Regions from separate parts of the Ruminiclostridium herbifermentans genome, predicted to be linked through region 1. Evidence: riboswitches for the same ligand, from Rfam matches in the RefSeq annotation. Region 1 holds a riboswitch; the other holds the start of a gene.
The links. A riboswitch is a leader RNA that binds a small molecule or an ion and turns the genes downstream of it on or off. The one in region 1 is predicted to bind FMN.
Positions count from the first base shown of each region.

Region 2: linked by a shared signal. The riboswitch ahead of EHE19_RS18640 (ECF transporter S component) and the one ahead of ribD (bifunctional diaminohydroxyphosphoribosylaminopyrimidine deaminase/5-amino-6-(5-phosphoribosylamino)uracil reductase RibD) in region 1 are both predicted to bind FMN.

Region 1 is NZ_CP061336.1:993,700-1,001,358, forward strand. Features, by position in the region: gene EHE19_RS04405 (Ig-like domain-containing protein) at 257-1,255, opposite strand; FMN riboswitch at 1,545-1,659, shown strand; gene ribD (bifunctional diaminohydroxyphosphoribosylaminopyrimidine deaminase/5-amino-6-(5-phosphoribosylamino)uracil reductase RibD) at 2,099-3,208, shown strand; gene EHE19_RS04415 (riboflavin synthase) at 3,208-3,870, shown strand; gene EHE19_RS04420 (bifunctional 3,4-dihydroxy-2-butanone-4-phosphate synthase/GTP cyclohydrolase II) at 4,010-5,248, shown strand; gene ribH (6,7-dimethyl-8-ribityllumazine synthase) at 5,251-5,718, shown strand; gene EHE19_RS04430 (PilZ domain-containing protein) at 6,482-7,114, opposite strand; gene EHE19_RS04435 (GNAT family N-acetyltransferase) at 7,554-7,659, shown strand, end outside.
Region 2 is NZ_CP061336.1:4,587,127-4,594,785, forward strand. Features, by position in the region: gene EHE19_RS18630 (phosphodiester glycosidase family protein) at 1-1,106, shown strand, start outside; gene galU (UTP--glucose-1-phosphate uridylyltransferase GalU) at 1,269-2,141, opposite strand; FMN riboswitch at 2,328-2,456, shown strand; gene EHE19_RS18640 (ECF transporter S component) at 2,623-3,174, shown strand; gene EHE19_RS18645 (hypothetical protein) at 3,480-3,773, shown strand; gene EHE19_RS18650 (glycoside hydrolase family 3 protein) at 4,061-5,980, opposite strand; gene EHE19_RS18655 (acetylxylan esterase) at 6,194-7,156, shown strand; gene EHE19_RS18660 (methyl-accepting chemotaxis protein) at 7,331-7,659, opposite strand, start outside.

The DNA.
Region 1 (7,659 bases):
GGATTACAACAAGAGATTTGATGAATTAACTATTACAACGAGGTAGGATAAGATTAGATTATGCAAATCAGTGTAGGATTGATACTCAAATGAAGCAGATGGAATCTAGTTTGCTGTATTTATTCCTCACAAACATATAAATTAATTTTATAGATTTAATCTTTTTAGAATTGTATTTTTTATACTAAATTTGTAATTATAAAGTGAATAACATTATTTGTTACTCAAATGCAGCATTAGGGCAAAACCGAACATATTATTTAGTTATATGAACGGTACACTTTACTTTAGTTCCGTCTTCAGATGCGTATATGTATGCTGTACCTTTCTTAATGGCTGTAATTGTTCCTGTTGAATCTACTTTTACAACATTGGAATTGCTTGTGGACCATACAGGAGATAAACCAGAAGAAACTTTTGCTGTTATTTTTGCAGAAGTACCTTCTTTTAGAGTTATTTCTGATGAACTTAAAGTTATAGTCGGCTTTTCAACAACAACTGTGCAGCTTTTTGACACACCATCAACAGTAGCGGTGATAGTAGCAGTTCCATGCTTTATTGCTGTCACATTACCTAAGGCATCTACGGTAGCAACACTTTTTTTGTTAGTTCTCCAGACTGGACTTATACCAGAAGAGACAGTTGCAGAGAGTTTGGATTTCTGACAGCGGTATAATTTAATGCTAGTGCTGTTAAGCGATATTGTGGGGGATTTTACTTTGATTTTGCAGGTAGAACTGCTTCCGTCAGCGGTTGCTGTTATTGTTGCTTCACCAGGCTTTATGCCAATTACTTTGCCGTTTTCATCAACTGTAGCAATACTTTTTTTATTACTTTTCCATGTGACTTTTGAATTGTTTGAGGTGGTTGCTGAAAGCTTTATGGTCTGGTTTCTCTCAATGGAAGCACTTGTTTTACTAAGGGTGACTTTTGTTTTGTTTACGGTAACCTTACAAGCGGCTTCTGCATTTTTTATCTTAGCTGTAATTGTTACTGTTCCGGATTTTTTGGCAGTGACTAAACCATAAGTATTAACAGAGGCAATACTTGAATCACTGCTTTTCCAGGTGGGATCTTTAGCATTAGAAGTCAGTGCAAATATATAAAATTGATTGCCTATATCAACAACTGCGGAATATTTTGATAGTAAAATAAAGGATAAGGATGAACTTGCATACAAAGTTTGAATTGGAATTGAAAAAATAGTGATAAAACATAATATTAATGCTAATAGGGTTTTTTTAGTTTTTGACATTAGAATCCTCCATTCATAGAATGTGAGGAATAAATGAAAATATATTGATAAACAGCAAACTTGAGTTAATTTTAACATAGGTGTATAAAAATGTAAACAAATATTTCGGATGCATAAACTAGAAAACTTTTACGCTTTTATGTCTTGGGAAATAATATTGCAGAGTATTTCTAAATACCTTGACTATAGAATACAAAAATGGTAAATTTGAATAAATGTTTTGATTAGATTCGAAATAAAGATTACTATAAAAGTGTTGTTATTTAATAAAAAACTTAAAAACTGAATATTAGTTCTTCAGGGAGAGGTGAAATTCCTTATCGGCGGTATAGCCCGCGAGCCGTAAAGGCTGATCTGGTTAGATTCCAGAGCCGACAGTATAGTCTGGATGAGAGAAGAATTTATTATGCTTATATATTGCTTTTATTAGTTTGCCCAGCCCTGAAGTTTACGCTTCAGGGTTTTTTACGCACTTTTTTGCTTTAGTAGTGCCTATATAAATGTTAGTAAGAAAATTTAAGTTTACATTTCTTGTATTCATAAGGCCACTAGCATTTTTAATAATACCTTGTACGAAAATAGTGCGTTTTCTAGTTAAAAACTACAAGTGGTTACCTGATGGTATGCTTAAAGTGGAATTATTAAAATGCGAGAATCTCTGTAAGAAACTTTATGAGGTTTATGCAAATATTTTTATTAACATGGTACGTTAAGATATAAAAAAAACAATTTTTTGTTGAATGTTTAAAATGGAACTGTAAAAAGCAATAGTAATTTTTAAACAAGGCTTTTCTACCGAAGCTTTAATATAATTTTTGTGCCTAATAGAAAAGGGAGGATATTATGAGCAGGCATGAAGTTTTTATGAAAAGGGCAATACAGCTTGCTAAAGGAGGCTGGGGGAAAACTAATCCCAATCCTCTAGTTGGTGCTGTAATTGTCAGGGACGGCGAAATTATTGCAGAGGGTTATCATCAAGCACTAGGAGGTCCTCATGCAGAGGTGGAAGCTATTAATAATAGCAAGCAGGATGTAAAAGGGAGTACTATTTATGTTAATTTGGAACCATGCTCACATTATGGGAAAACGCCCCCTTGCGCTTTAAAATTAATTGAAGCTGGAATAAAAAAAGTAGTAATAGCAATGCAAGACCCCAATCCATTAGTATCTGGAAAGGGAATAAAAATGTTAAGAGATGCTGGGATTGAAGTAATAGAGGGAATTCTTGAAAAAGAAGCTAGAGTACTAAATGAGATATTTATAAAATATATTAGTCAAAATATGCCTTTTGTAATAATGAAAACTGCCATGACACTAGATGGAAAAATAGCTTCTGTTAGCGGTGACTCAAAGTGGATTTCATCAGAAAGTTCAAGGCAGCAAGTACATGTTATAAGAGATAGGGTATCCGCTATTATGGTCGGAATAAATACAGTGCTTGTTGATAACCCTGCACTTACTACTAGGTTAAATAATGGAAGAGGAAGGGATCCAATTAGAATTATAGTTGATAGTAAGGGGAGAATACCTATTGATAGTCAGGTCATTAATGTGGATTCTTCATCTGGTGTAATACTTGCTACCACATCATTAATTGATAATGAAAAGGAAAAGCAGCTTAAAGATAGAGGAGTACAAATTCTGAAACTTGATAATCCAAGCTGTAAAGGGTATGTAGATTTAAATAAACTGATGCACGAATTATACAAGCTTGAAATTGACAGTGTGCTTTTAGAGGGTGGAGGCAACCTAAATGCTGCTGCATTAAATTGTGGAATTGTTGATAAAGTAATGTTTTTTATTGCCCCCAAAATAATCGGGGGAATAGATGCAAAAACTCCTATTGAGGGAGAAGGAATAAGGCTAATGAAGGATGCTATTTCACTGAAAAATTTAAATATTCAAAGATTTGACGAGGATATTCTTATAGAGGGATATGTGAAAGGAGAATAATGTTTACAGGTATTGTAGAGGAAATAGGTAATGTAAAAAAAATAGTATATGGAAGTTCATCCATAAAGCTTTCAATAAATTGCTCTAAGATTCTTGAGGATGTGAAAATTGGCGATAGCATTGCTGTAAATGGAATATGCCTTACAGTAGTTGAACTGGATTCCTCATGGTTTTCTGTTGATGTTATGCCTGAAACTATGAGAATGACAAGCCTTAGCAGACTAAAATTATCTGATAAGGTAAATTTGGAAAGGGCCTTGAAATTATCAGATAGGTTAGGAGGGCATATTGTTTCAGGTCATATTGATGGTACAGGAATAATTAAAGACATTGTTAGGGAAGATAATGCAATATGGATTACTGTTGAGGCAGCAGATTCACTAATGAGATATATTATTTACAAGGGCTCTGTGGCACTTGACGGCACTAGCCTTACTGTCGCCTATATTGATGAAAATTCCTTTAAAGTTTCATTAATACCACATACAGCAGGAAACACTATTCTTGGACTATTAAAAGTCGGTGACATAGTAAATGTTGAGTGTGATGTTATAGGTAAATATGTTGAAAAGCTTTTGAATGGAAACAAGCAAGATTTAACTATACAAAGCACAAAAAAAGATATATCCATTGATTTTCTTAGAAGTAACGGATTTGCTTAAGTATTTTTTGTATTATTAATGTTTAGCTGGCTAGAAAAGATTGCATGAAGTAATTAGGCCCCAAAAGCTTGCTTTATGTTAATAGATTGATGAAATAGATACAGAAGTCAGCAATTATGTGTTTAATGGAGGGAAGTATATGAGTTTTAATTCTATCGAAGAAGCTATAGAGGATATCAAACAAGGTAAAATGGTATTGGTTTTGGATGATGAAGACAGAGAAAATGAAGGAGACCTTTTAATGGCAGCTGAAAAGGTGACACATGAACATGTGAATTTTATGGTTACCTATGGAAAGGGATTAATATGTGTACCTATAACAGAAGAACATGCCCGTATTCTAGAACTTAAGCCAATGGTGGATATAAATACCGAAACTATGAAGACATCTTTTACAGTTTCAGTGGACCATAAAGATTCAACAACTGGAATATCAGCATATGAAAGGGCAAATACAATAAAGGAATTGGCAAATCCTGAAGCAGTGAGCAGTGACTTTCTAAGACCTGGGCATATTTTTCCTTTGATTGCAAGAGAAGGAGGAGTGTTAAAACGCTCAGGACATACAGAGGCAGCTATAGATTTAGCAAGGCTTGCAGGATTATATCCAGCAGGAGTTATTTGCGAAGTAATGAATGATGATGGTACTATGGCAAGATTACCTGAATTAATGGAATTTTCTAAAAAGCATTCCATTAAAATTATTACAGTTGCTGACCTAATTAGCTATAGAAGGGATAAAGAAAAGGTAATTAAAGCGGCTGCTGAGGCAAAACTCCCCACGAAATATGGAGAGTTTAAAATTGTTGCATACGAAAACATTATTAATGGTGAGCATCATGTTGCTTTGGTAAAGGGTGATATAAAAAATTCTAATGAGTCAGTATTGGTAAGAGTACATTCCGAATGTTTAACAGGAGATGCCTTTCACTCACAAAGATGTGATTGTGGGGAGCAGTTAGAAGCAGCTCTAAATCAGATAAGTGAAGAAGGCAGGGGAGTACTTTTATATATGCGCCAGGAAGGGCGTGGAATAGGTTTAGTAAATAAAATACGTGCCTATGAACTTCAGGATAAAGGCAAGGACACAGTTGAAGCCAATGTGCTATTGGGATTTGCTCCAGACTTAAGAGAATATGGTACAGGAGCACAGATTCTTTATGATTTGGGCGTAAGAAAAATAAGGCTTTTAACAAATAACCCAAAGAAAATTGTTGGACTAAGCGGATATGGACTTGAAATTGTAGAGAGAGTTCCAATTCAGCTGGCTCCAAAAGAGGCTAATAAATTTTATATGAAAACAAAAAAAGAAAAAATGGGCCATATACTTAGTGGCTTTGATAAAGACTTAAATTCAATTAAAAATCAGGGGGAATAAAAATGTCAATAAAAACTTATGAGGGAAAATTAGTAGCAAATGGGTTGAAATTTGGTGTTGTTATAGGTCGTTTTAATGAATTTATCAGCAGTAAATTATATGGTGGAGTGGTTGATGGTTTGGTCAGACATGGAGCTGATGAAAAGGATATTGAGGCAGCATGGGTGCCAGGAGCCTTTGAAATTCCGCTAGTTGCACAGAAGCTTGCTGCTTCAAAAAAGTATGACGCAGTAATATGCATAGGTGCTGTAATCAGAGGCTCAACAGCACATTTTGACTTTGTTGCAAGCGAGGTATCCAAAGGAATTGCAAAGGTTTCATTAGACACAGGAGTTCCTGTAATATTCGGTGTCCTAACTACTGACACTATTGAACAGGCTATAGAAAGAGCAGGCACAAAGGCTGGCAATAAAGGCTATGATGCGGCAGTTACTGCAATTGAAATGGCTAATTTGTTGAAGCAGATATGACAGCAGGGGATGAGTTAGTTGGAGTCTTAACAAAAAAGAAACTCATAGGGTTTAGATTATTAAAAAGTATGAAATAATATGGGTAATAGGTTGCCGTAATTTTTTTACGGAAATCTATTGCCCTTTGTTGTGTTAACAAATACCACACGTTTTACGTGTGGTCATGACTTAAGTATTCAGTATACTAATAATCTATTAAAGTATCTAAAAATTAATTTCCAAGTTGCCAAATTATTATACTAATTTGATTTCAAATTATCTAAGAAATTTAATTAACTAACTCAAAATTCATATATACTAAAGAACTTGGAAATGCTGATGTTGTTAGCTTTCTAAATAAAGTATATAGGTTTTTGTATATAATAAATTTTAATATGTTGAAAATGTAATGTTATATTTAATAAAGTATTACTTATTTTTGCATGGAAGCAGTATAGATATGAATAAAAAATTTTACCTAAAATTTCAAGTTTTAATGGTATATCAAACTGGGAAGTTTGAGTTAGAATATAACTATGCAAGAAAATGCCCCTCACTTCTATAAGTGGAGGATACTTTTTTGCTTTTCAGAAGGTGAGAATATCTCACGCCCCGCTTACACGCAGCTAAATGTAATAATTCGAAAATAATGTATGTACGAACAAGGTGCATTTTCCAGCAACAATAACCACAAGTGGTTTTTGATGGTGTATAAAATATTTACAATCAAAAAATTTCATTTTGATGCTAGGAGTTATAAATCCAATAATCCTAATTACGTGTATTATTTGAAGGAGAAACATTTTACATTATAATCTACGAAAGAAGTATAAATTATAGAGAGTTCTTCTCTTAATATATTATAAATTTTTTTGTGAATACCAAAAATATCATTTTTATCAATAAGTATTTTTGCACCATACTCAAATCTATTGAAGTTTTTAGCTTTTCTTACTATTAATGCTTCAAATTTTGAAACATTATTACTTAAAAATACATTAATCTCAATAATGCTACCAATACTATAATTTGCAACAGAACATATACGCATACCAGAATAGCTAACATCTATAATACATGCATCTTCCCAATTAGGAGCACCAACTATTTTGACATCTGCAAGTAATGAAACGGGATGTCTGAAATATTTTCTTCTTAATTCTAGTACATCGGTTTTAACTTCTTTAGAATAAATAAGAAGGTTACCATCTGTGAAAGCAATAACTCTGCCTCCATAAATTTGTATCTCGTTATTCTTTCCTATTATTCCTAATAAAACTGGATCTCCCTTTAGCATGATAACATTTTTGCAGTCAGTGTCATCAAACCTGACAGTAACTAATTTACTAATATCACCACTAACTATTGAGCAATTCATTGTCCTTATTTTTGTATAATGCTTTAATACTAAGGTCATTTAGCATTCCTCCAATATCTTTAATATAGGTGCTTTTAATAAATAAAAAAATAAATGTCTTTAATCATACAGTAAGTAATCATATTAAAATTATACAGCAATTATCATAAAAAGCAATAATTATACAAATTTACATAAAATATATATCAAATAATGTAGAAATAAAAAGAATAATGTATTTATTCATCGTTTTACAAAAGTGATTTATTATTATATTATTCAAGAGGAGTGCAACATATTTTTATTTGCGTAAGTGGTGGGATGGATTATTCGGGCTATGTGGACCACCGCAAGGAATTATTGATTGAACGGATAAAACAATAAACCTTGGAACAGTATGTGTAGTTGAGTGTGATAAAAAGATAAAAATACTATCTGTTAGAATATCAATTTTTTAGCAGACATATTTATAGAAGGGGGAGACGACATGGAATTTGATATAGAAGTTAAAATAATAAAAGATAACAAAAAAAGGTTTTTGGATTTATTGCTTTTAGCAGATGAACAAGAAAACATGATTGATAGATATTTGGAACGAGGAGAAA
Region 2 (7,659 bases), 1.2 Mb from region 1:
GTTCTGTAAAAGCATCCTATGCAAAGGCTTCAAATGTATATAAGTCAGCACCCTATTCAGCAAAGCTTACATATGATTTTACAAAGGATGTTCAAAACAGCAGAGCCGCTTATATTAATCTTCCAAATGGAGGTTACTCCTTAGACCCTACTACTTCAAAATTGGGTTTATGGGTTTATAGTTCCGCAAAAAAACCTGTATGGGTAGGCGCTATGGTATATGATAAGAATGGAAAGGTCCATTATAAATATTTTACAAAGGGCATAACATGGACTGGCTGGAAATTCCTAGAAGTATCTCTTGAAGATGTGGACACTCCAAGTAAGATAACGAAGATATATGTGGTTGAAGCTACTAAGACAAAAGCATCTGGAAATATATATTTTGATAATCTGACGATGATTTATTCTGGACATCCTGAAGTTGCCGCTTCAAAAGAAACAACAAGTACTGTTCCAACAGACGAATACTATAAGGAACGTACTGTATCAGGTCCTGATTCCTTTACTTTTTCAGTATTCGGACAGTCTGAAGGTTACTCTGAAGAAAAAAACAAAACACAGGTATCCATGCTGAATTCTCTTGCAGCTAAAATAAAGAAAGAGTTTAATGCATCAGTAGTTGTAGGTAAAGTTGATAATCTATCTGTAAAAACTAAAGTACCATTTTTATCAACAACATCTGGCTACAAAGCTATTGATAATAATGGTAACAGGCTTATACAGCTTAAAACCTTTAATAATAATAGTATGAGGCTTACAGATTCAAATCAATGGTTTTGGTTTAAAAAACAGTTAAGTTCCTTCCAAGGAAATAACCTGTTTGTATTTCTTGCAGTAAAGCCTGACGACTTTAGTGATGCTAAAGAAGGTGCTCTCTTAAGAGAAACTCTAGAAGATTATAAAAAGCAGAACCCTAACAAAAATGTTTGGGTATTCTACTATGGCACAACTAATTCAAGCTATATGGAACGCGGAGTTAAGTACATATCCACTGCTGGTTTTAATAGTCCAGGATTTAGCGACAAAAATAAAAGTGCTGCAAAATTTGTAGTTGTAAAGACAAAGGGTGACACTATTACATACCAGTTTAAATCCTTTAATTAGAGTCTAATAACCTAAGCTTTTTAAGTTGATATATGGTTTTGTAATTTAATTTATAGATAAAAATTTGATATGTAAATGCGCTGGCAATAGCCAGCGCATTTACATATCAATCTTACTTAAAAAAATAAAGCACATTTGAAAAGTAATCTATGTAATCAATTATTAAGGTAATTGATCTATTTTGCTTTTAAGAAATGCCGAAAATTCATCCTTTAAGTCTTCTCTCTTGAGTGCAAACTCAACTGTAGCCTTAAGGAAACCTATTCTATCTCCTACATCATACCTGTCACCCTCGAAATCATAGGCATACATAGCTTCTCTCTCCATTAGTTTCTCTAATGCATCGGTTAACCATATCTCACCATTCTTACCTGGTGTAGCTGATTCTAAAAATTCAAATATTCTCGGAGATATTATGTATCTTCCTAATATAGCTATATTGGAAGGTGCATGCTCAACCTCAGGTTTTTCTACCAACCCTTTAACCTTATATACTTTCTCATCAATCTGATTCCCAGCTATAATTCCATACTTTGTAACATCTTGAAGCGGTACTTTTTGAACTCCTAAAATAGTTGTTCTATATTCAGAGTAAACATTCATAAGCTGCTTTATACAAGGTGTTTTTGAATGGACTATATCATCGCCAAGCATTACTGCAAATGGTTCATCACCAATAAAAGACTTTGCACAGTAAATAGCATGCCCTAGCCCCTTTGCTTCCTTCTGCCTTATATAATGAATGTTCGCAATATTTGAAATACTTTGAACCTCACTTAGCAATTCTTGCTTACCTTTTCTATGTAGTTCCTCTTCAAGCTCATATGACTTATCAAAGTGATCCTCAATTGCTCTTTTATTTCTACCAGAAATTATAAGTATATCCTCAATACCTGCATTCGCAGCTTCTTCAACAATATACTGTATTGTCGGCTTGTCCACAATAGGAATCATTTCTTTTGGTTGCGCCTTTGTAGCAGGCAAGAATCTAGTTCCAAGCCCTGCAGCTGGTATTATTGCCTTTCTTACCTTCATAAAATCCTCCAAAATACTATATTCTTTATTCCAATTTTATCACATATTTCTTTGTACTAACAACACATAATATAAATATAGCGTATTTCCTATTCTGATAATAGAGGATATAAATCATTTTCATATTATTGCCTTTGACTTTATAAAAATTTTATGATATTATCTCGCTTGTAAATACAATATATTGTGTATCTTCAGGGCAGGGCGAGATTCCCTACCGGCGGTAATGTGCAAATACTGCATTAGCCCGCGAGCGAAAGCCGACACGGTGAGATTCCGTGGCCGACAGTACAGTCTGGATGGAAGAAGAATTACATTGAAGTTTAATCTAAGCCCTGTGGATTATTTCCCACAGGGCTGTATTTGTAAGCAATCTTAAAATCTGCTGCTATAGGTCTATTAATGGGTATTCATAAGCACCAATAATTGAATTTTTACCAATCCGTACATACGCAAAAATTATTACTTAAAGGAGGTTTTTATGAATAAAAATAATACGAAAAAACTAACAACAATGGGCATTTTAACTGCAATATCAATCATCCTTATCATTTCTCCATTAAGATTTCCTTTTCCCTTAGCACCATTTTTAGAATATGATGCTGGCGACATTCCTATTCTGATAGGAGGTTTTATTTATGGTCCTCTATCAGGTATACTCCTTACTGTAGTTGCTTCAATAATACAGGCTCTTACAGTCAGTAGTGCTAGTGGCTGGGTAGGTTGTATTATGCATATCTTTGCTACTTCGTCTCTAGTTGGTATCGCAGCTGGTATTTACTCTAAAAGAAGAACTTTAAAAGGGGCCATTATAGGTCTAATTCTTGGCAGCTTATCTATGACAGTAATAATGATTATATTAAATTTAATTATAAATCCACTATTTTATGGTATGACGGTTGAAACTGTTAAACAGCTTATCGTTCCTGCAATATTACCCTTCAACATCATGAAGGCAGGTATAAATTCTATTATTACGCTTTTAATCTATAAGTCTATAGGTGTACTTTTAGAACGCATAACCAATAAATAACTCGGTTTTCTCATATTATTGCCAAACAGTACTTATACTTATTAATTTAGATTTCCACACTATTCAATGTTTGAAAAATCTAAGAAAATATTCTAAAATATTAATATACATAAGTTCTTGGCAAAAAACACACTGTTAAATTAGGTAAAAAATAAAAAAATAGAAATTATATATTTACAATGAAATCAATAGCACGTATTATTATATATAATATCTGATTTATTATTTTTTATCAGGTGTCAAAAATTCTAAAGCCTACTAAATAATAATTTAACTAATGCGATAATTGCGGGGTGATATTGTTTATGGAATTTTGTAAATGTGGTTCTTTAATAGTTAATGGAAGTTGTACAAATAAAAAGTGTGAAAATCACATTAAAACAATGATTGAATTAGCTACTCCTCAGCAGATTGAATATATCAAGGAATTAGCTGATCAGTTAGCTGATGATATTAGCGAAATTAATTTTGATACTCTTAGTAAGTCAGAGGCAGTAGACCTTATTGATGAGTACTTAGAAAAAATAGAAGATGCTGAAAAAAAGCTTTCGCCAGACTCAGCATTGCTCGATGACGATGACATTGATGACGATTTATAAAATCTAACAAATAGACGGCAGGGATTATACTATCCCTGCCGTTTTTCTGTTGATAACTTATCAATATTTCATTCAATTAAATATGTGGATATGTGAAAAAAGTGATGTATTAATTTTCAAACATGCTACAAATCAAGTGTTTACGCATTATGTCAATGTTAGCATCCTGTGCAAAATAGCATGTGTATAATGTGTATAAGTCTGTTAATAAAGTAAAATTACTCTTTAGATTGTTGTGGATAACTAATAAAAAACTTCCACAAGAGTATGCTTCATCACCCATTTTTTTATTTTTTTATGTTAAGTCCATAACCATAAGGGAACAATACATTGGATTCATTTGACTGGTTATTCAATGTTATTGGAAGCTGTGAAGAATCTTTTGGCCATGTTACTGGTAATCTTGCCTCAAACTCGTACTCATCGTACAGTACTTTAGCAATTTCTCCTCCCTCAGTACCAGGAAGCCAAGCTTCAACAAAACCATCCCATTTATTTATATCATCTGTTACTATTCTTGGTCTTCCTGATACAAGAATAACAACGATCGGCTTTTTTGCTGCATATGCTTCTTTAAGTGCAGTTTCATTACCCTCTAGTACTGTCCCTCGTATTAGGCTGAGGCTATCATCATCACCTTTGCCTTCGGCATATGGATATTCACCTAATACTACCACAATAACATCTGCATCCTTTAACTTTTCAGTTTCTGTAATAATTGTGCCCCCATTTTTACTTGCAATTTCTTTAAAACCATCCAAAATAGTTGTACCACTCATCCAACGACCTTTTATTGTGTCATCTTGACCGCCCTGCCATGTTTTTGTCCATCCTCCGCACTGTACTCCAATATTATCTGCTGCTGGACCTATCACAGCTACTTTTTTATTCTTATCTAAAGGCAAAACCTTATTTTTATTCTTGAGTAATACTAATGACTTCCTTACTGCTTCTTCAGCAATTTGCTTACTTTTATAATTCCTAAGAATAAACTCCGTTTCTTTAGCTTCTGTGTTTTCAAATTTGCCCATTTCCATTTTTACTCTAAGTACTCGTGAAACAGCATCATTGATACGATCCTCTGATATATCTTTATTTTCTATTGCTTTAATTAAGGCTTCCTGACATTCTTTCCATGAAGTATCTTCCATAAGAACATCGATACCAGCATTAACTGCCTCAACTACCTTTTGGTACATAGAATCTCCGTTTAATTGGTGAATACCGTTATAATCGCTTATAACCAGTCCTTTAAAGCCTATATCATTCTTTAATACATTTTGTATTAGGTTTCTATTTGCATGGTTTTTTATCCCATTAACGCTGCTATATGACACCATAATGCTTTTAACTCCTGCATTAACTGCCTCATTATAAATTGAAATATAATAATCATGCAATTCTTTATGGGTTATTTTAGCGTCACCCTGATCCAATAGATAGCCGTTATCGCCTGTACCAAACTGTACAGCACCATCTGCTACATAGTGTTTTGCACATGCAATAATGCCGTTGGCCTGTAGAGTAGTTATATATGGCAATGCCATTATACTAACTAAATCAGAATTCTCACTGTAACATTCATATGTTCTTCCCCATCTGATATCATTACTAACAGCAACAGTAGGTGAAAATGTCCAATCAACACCTGCTGCAGCTAACTCCTTCGCATTATCCTCAGCTATTCTCTTTATTAGTTCCGCATCTCTGCTAGCTCCTAGTCCAATATTATGGGGGTAAATGACAGTATCTTTCATATTATTATTACCATGGACTGCATCAACGGCAAACAAAATGGGAATGGCTAGTCTAGTTTCTTTAGCTGCCTCTTTATAGTTTTTTGTCATCTTACTCCATTCATTCATGGTATTTTCATCTGGTGTAGAGCCACCTGCTGCAAATATTGATCCGATATAATATTTTTTTATATCTTCAATTGATATTGCTCTTCTCTCAACCTGTAGCATTTGTCCAACCTTTTCTTCAGGAGTCATCTCATTCAAATAAAGCTGGATGTTTTCCTCCACCGTTTTAGAACTGTCATACAATACATTTGTTTCTTGATTCTGTTGAATATAATCAGATGTGTTCATAGCTGATTTATTTTTATCAAGTGTTTCTGTTGAAACATTTGAATTATCGCAACCAATAAGCAATCCTAGTACTAAAAAGACCACTGAAATTTTTGTTATATACCTTCTTTTCAATTTATATGCCTCCTCCTTGTCGTAATATAATATTATTAAATTTTAACCTAAATTACAACATTAAAGTTATTATCTTGTTTATCACAATAAATAAGAGTTATAATTATTAAGTCGTGCTTAATTAGCTAAAGCTAAACATCTCAGCACAGTAGCTTTGAAAATTATTAAACACAAATACTAATAATGCTATTATACCAAAAGGAGGAATTTAAAATGCTTCAACCTTATGATTTACCCCTTGAGCAGCTTAGAACCTATAAGCCAGACCTTACAAGGCAGCCTGATTATGACGAATTTTGGAGTAACTCGCTTAAGGAGTTATCAAAAATACCCCTTAATTATACTTTAACTCCATTTAATTTCCCTGTTAAGGGTGTTAAGGTTTTTACTATTAATTTTACTGGGTTTAATAATGCAAATATTCAAGGTTATTTTGCTATCCCTGATAAAGAAGGACCACATCCAGGATTATTGCTATTTCATGGTTACAATTGGTGCTTCGATGGAAATGTTGGAGACACTGTTAATTGGGCATTGCATGGATATGCTGCTTTTCAAGTTCTTGTTCGTGGCCAGCAAGGTTACAGTTCTGATAATGTAGTTTCTTCAACAGGATTTGCATCAGGATGGATGACTAAGGGAATTCTAGATCCAAATGAATATTATTATAGAGCAGTTTATATGGATGCAGTTCGAGCATTGGAGGTTCTTGTGTCAATTGATAATGTTAATGGGAGTAAAATTGGAGTACATGGCGGAAGTCAAGGAGGCGCTTTAACTCTAGCTTCAGCTGCACTTAGCGATATCCCTGTAGTAGCGGTTGCAGATGAACCATTCCTATGTAATTTTGAAAGAGCAATAGATGTAGCTCTTAGTAATCCCTTTAATGAAATAAATGAATTCTTTAGGCGTAATTCGGCCCCTGAAATTGAGATACAAGCTAAAAAAACCCTATCATATTTTGATATTATGAATCTTGCTCCAAAAATCAAATGTCATACTTGGGTAAGCGCAGGATTAGTAGATGATATTGTGCCACCTTCCACAGTTTTCGCAGCATATAACCATATGGTATGTTCTAAGGAAATCTCAGTTCACCGATACTTTGGTCATGAACATATTCCAGCAACTGTAATCCCTAAGTTAAGTACTTTGATGAAATATTTGCAGGACTAAGAAAAATCATTTTAGAAAATTATTAAGAAAATTGTTTCAAAAAGATAATTTGGGAAATATTATTATGGCACACGTAATTACATAACTTTGTATAAATCACAATATTTTTATGTATATAATGGGGTACCAGTCAACTTATATGGACTGATACCCTTTCTATTGTATGTCGCAATATTAACTAACATATCTCTTCATTTCATCTGCCGTACTAATAATTTCATTTATTTTTATCATTAATTCCTCAACATTTTGTAAGTTCGCATTTGCCATAGCATTAGCCTCTTCTGAGCTTGCAGCAGTCTCTTCACTAACTGCAGCTATCTTATTAATGCTATCAATAATTGACTCGTTTGATTCTACAATTGTTTCTATTTGAGAATTAACCTCTTTAATATTGTCGGAAAGTTTACTTGTATTTTCGCTTATATGACTATAGATATTTTTTGTACTAACAATAAATTTATTTTGCTCCTGATTTGCATTTTTCATGCTATGTATTTGCT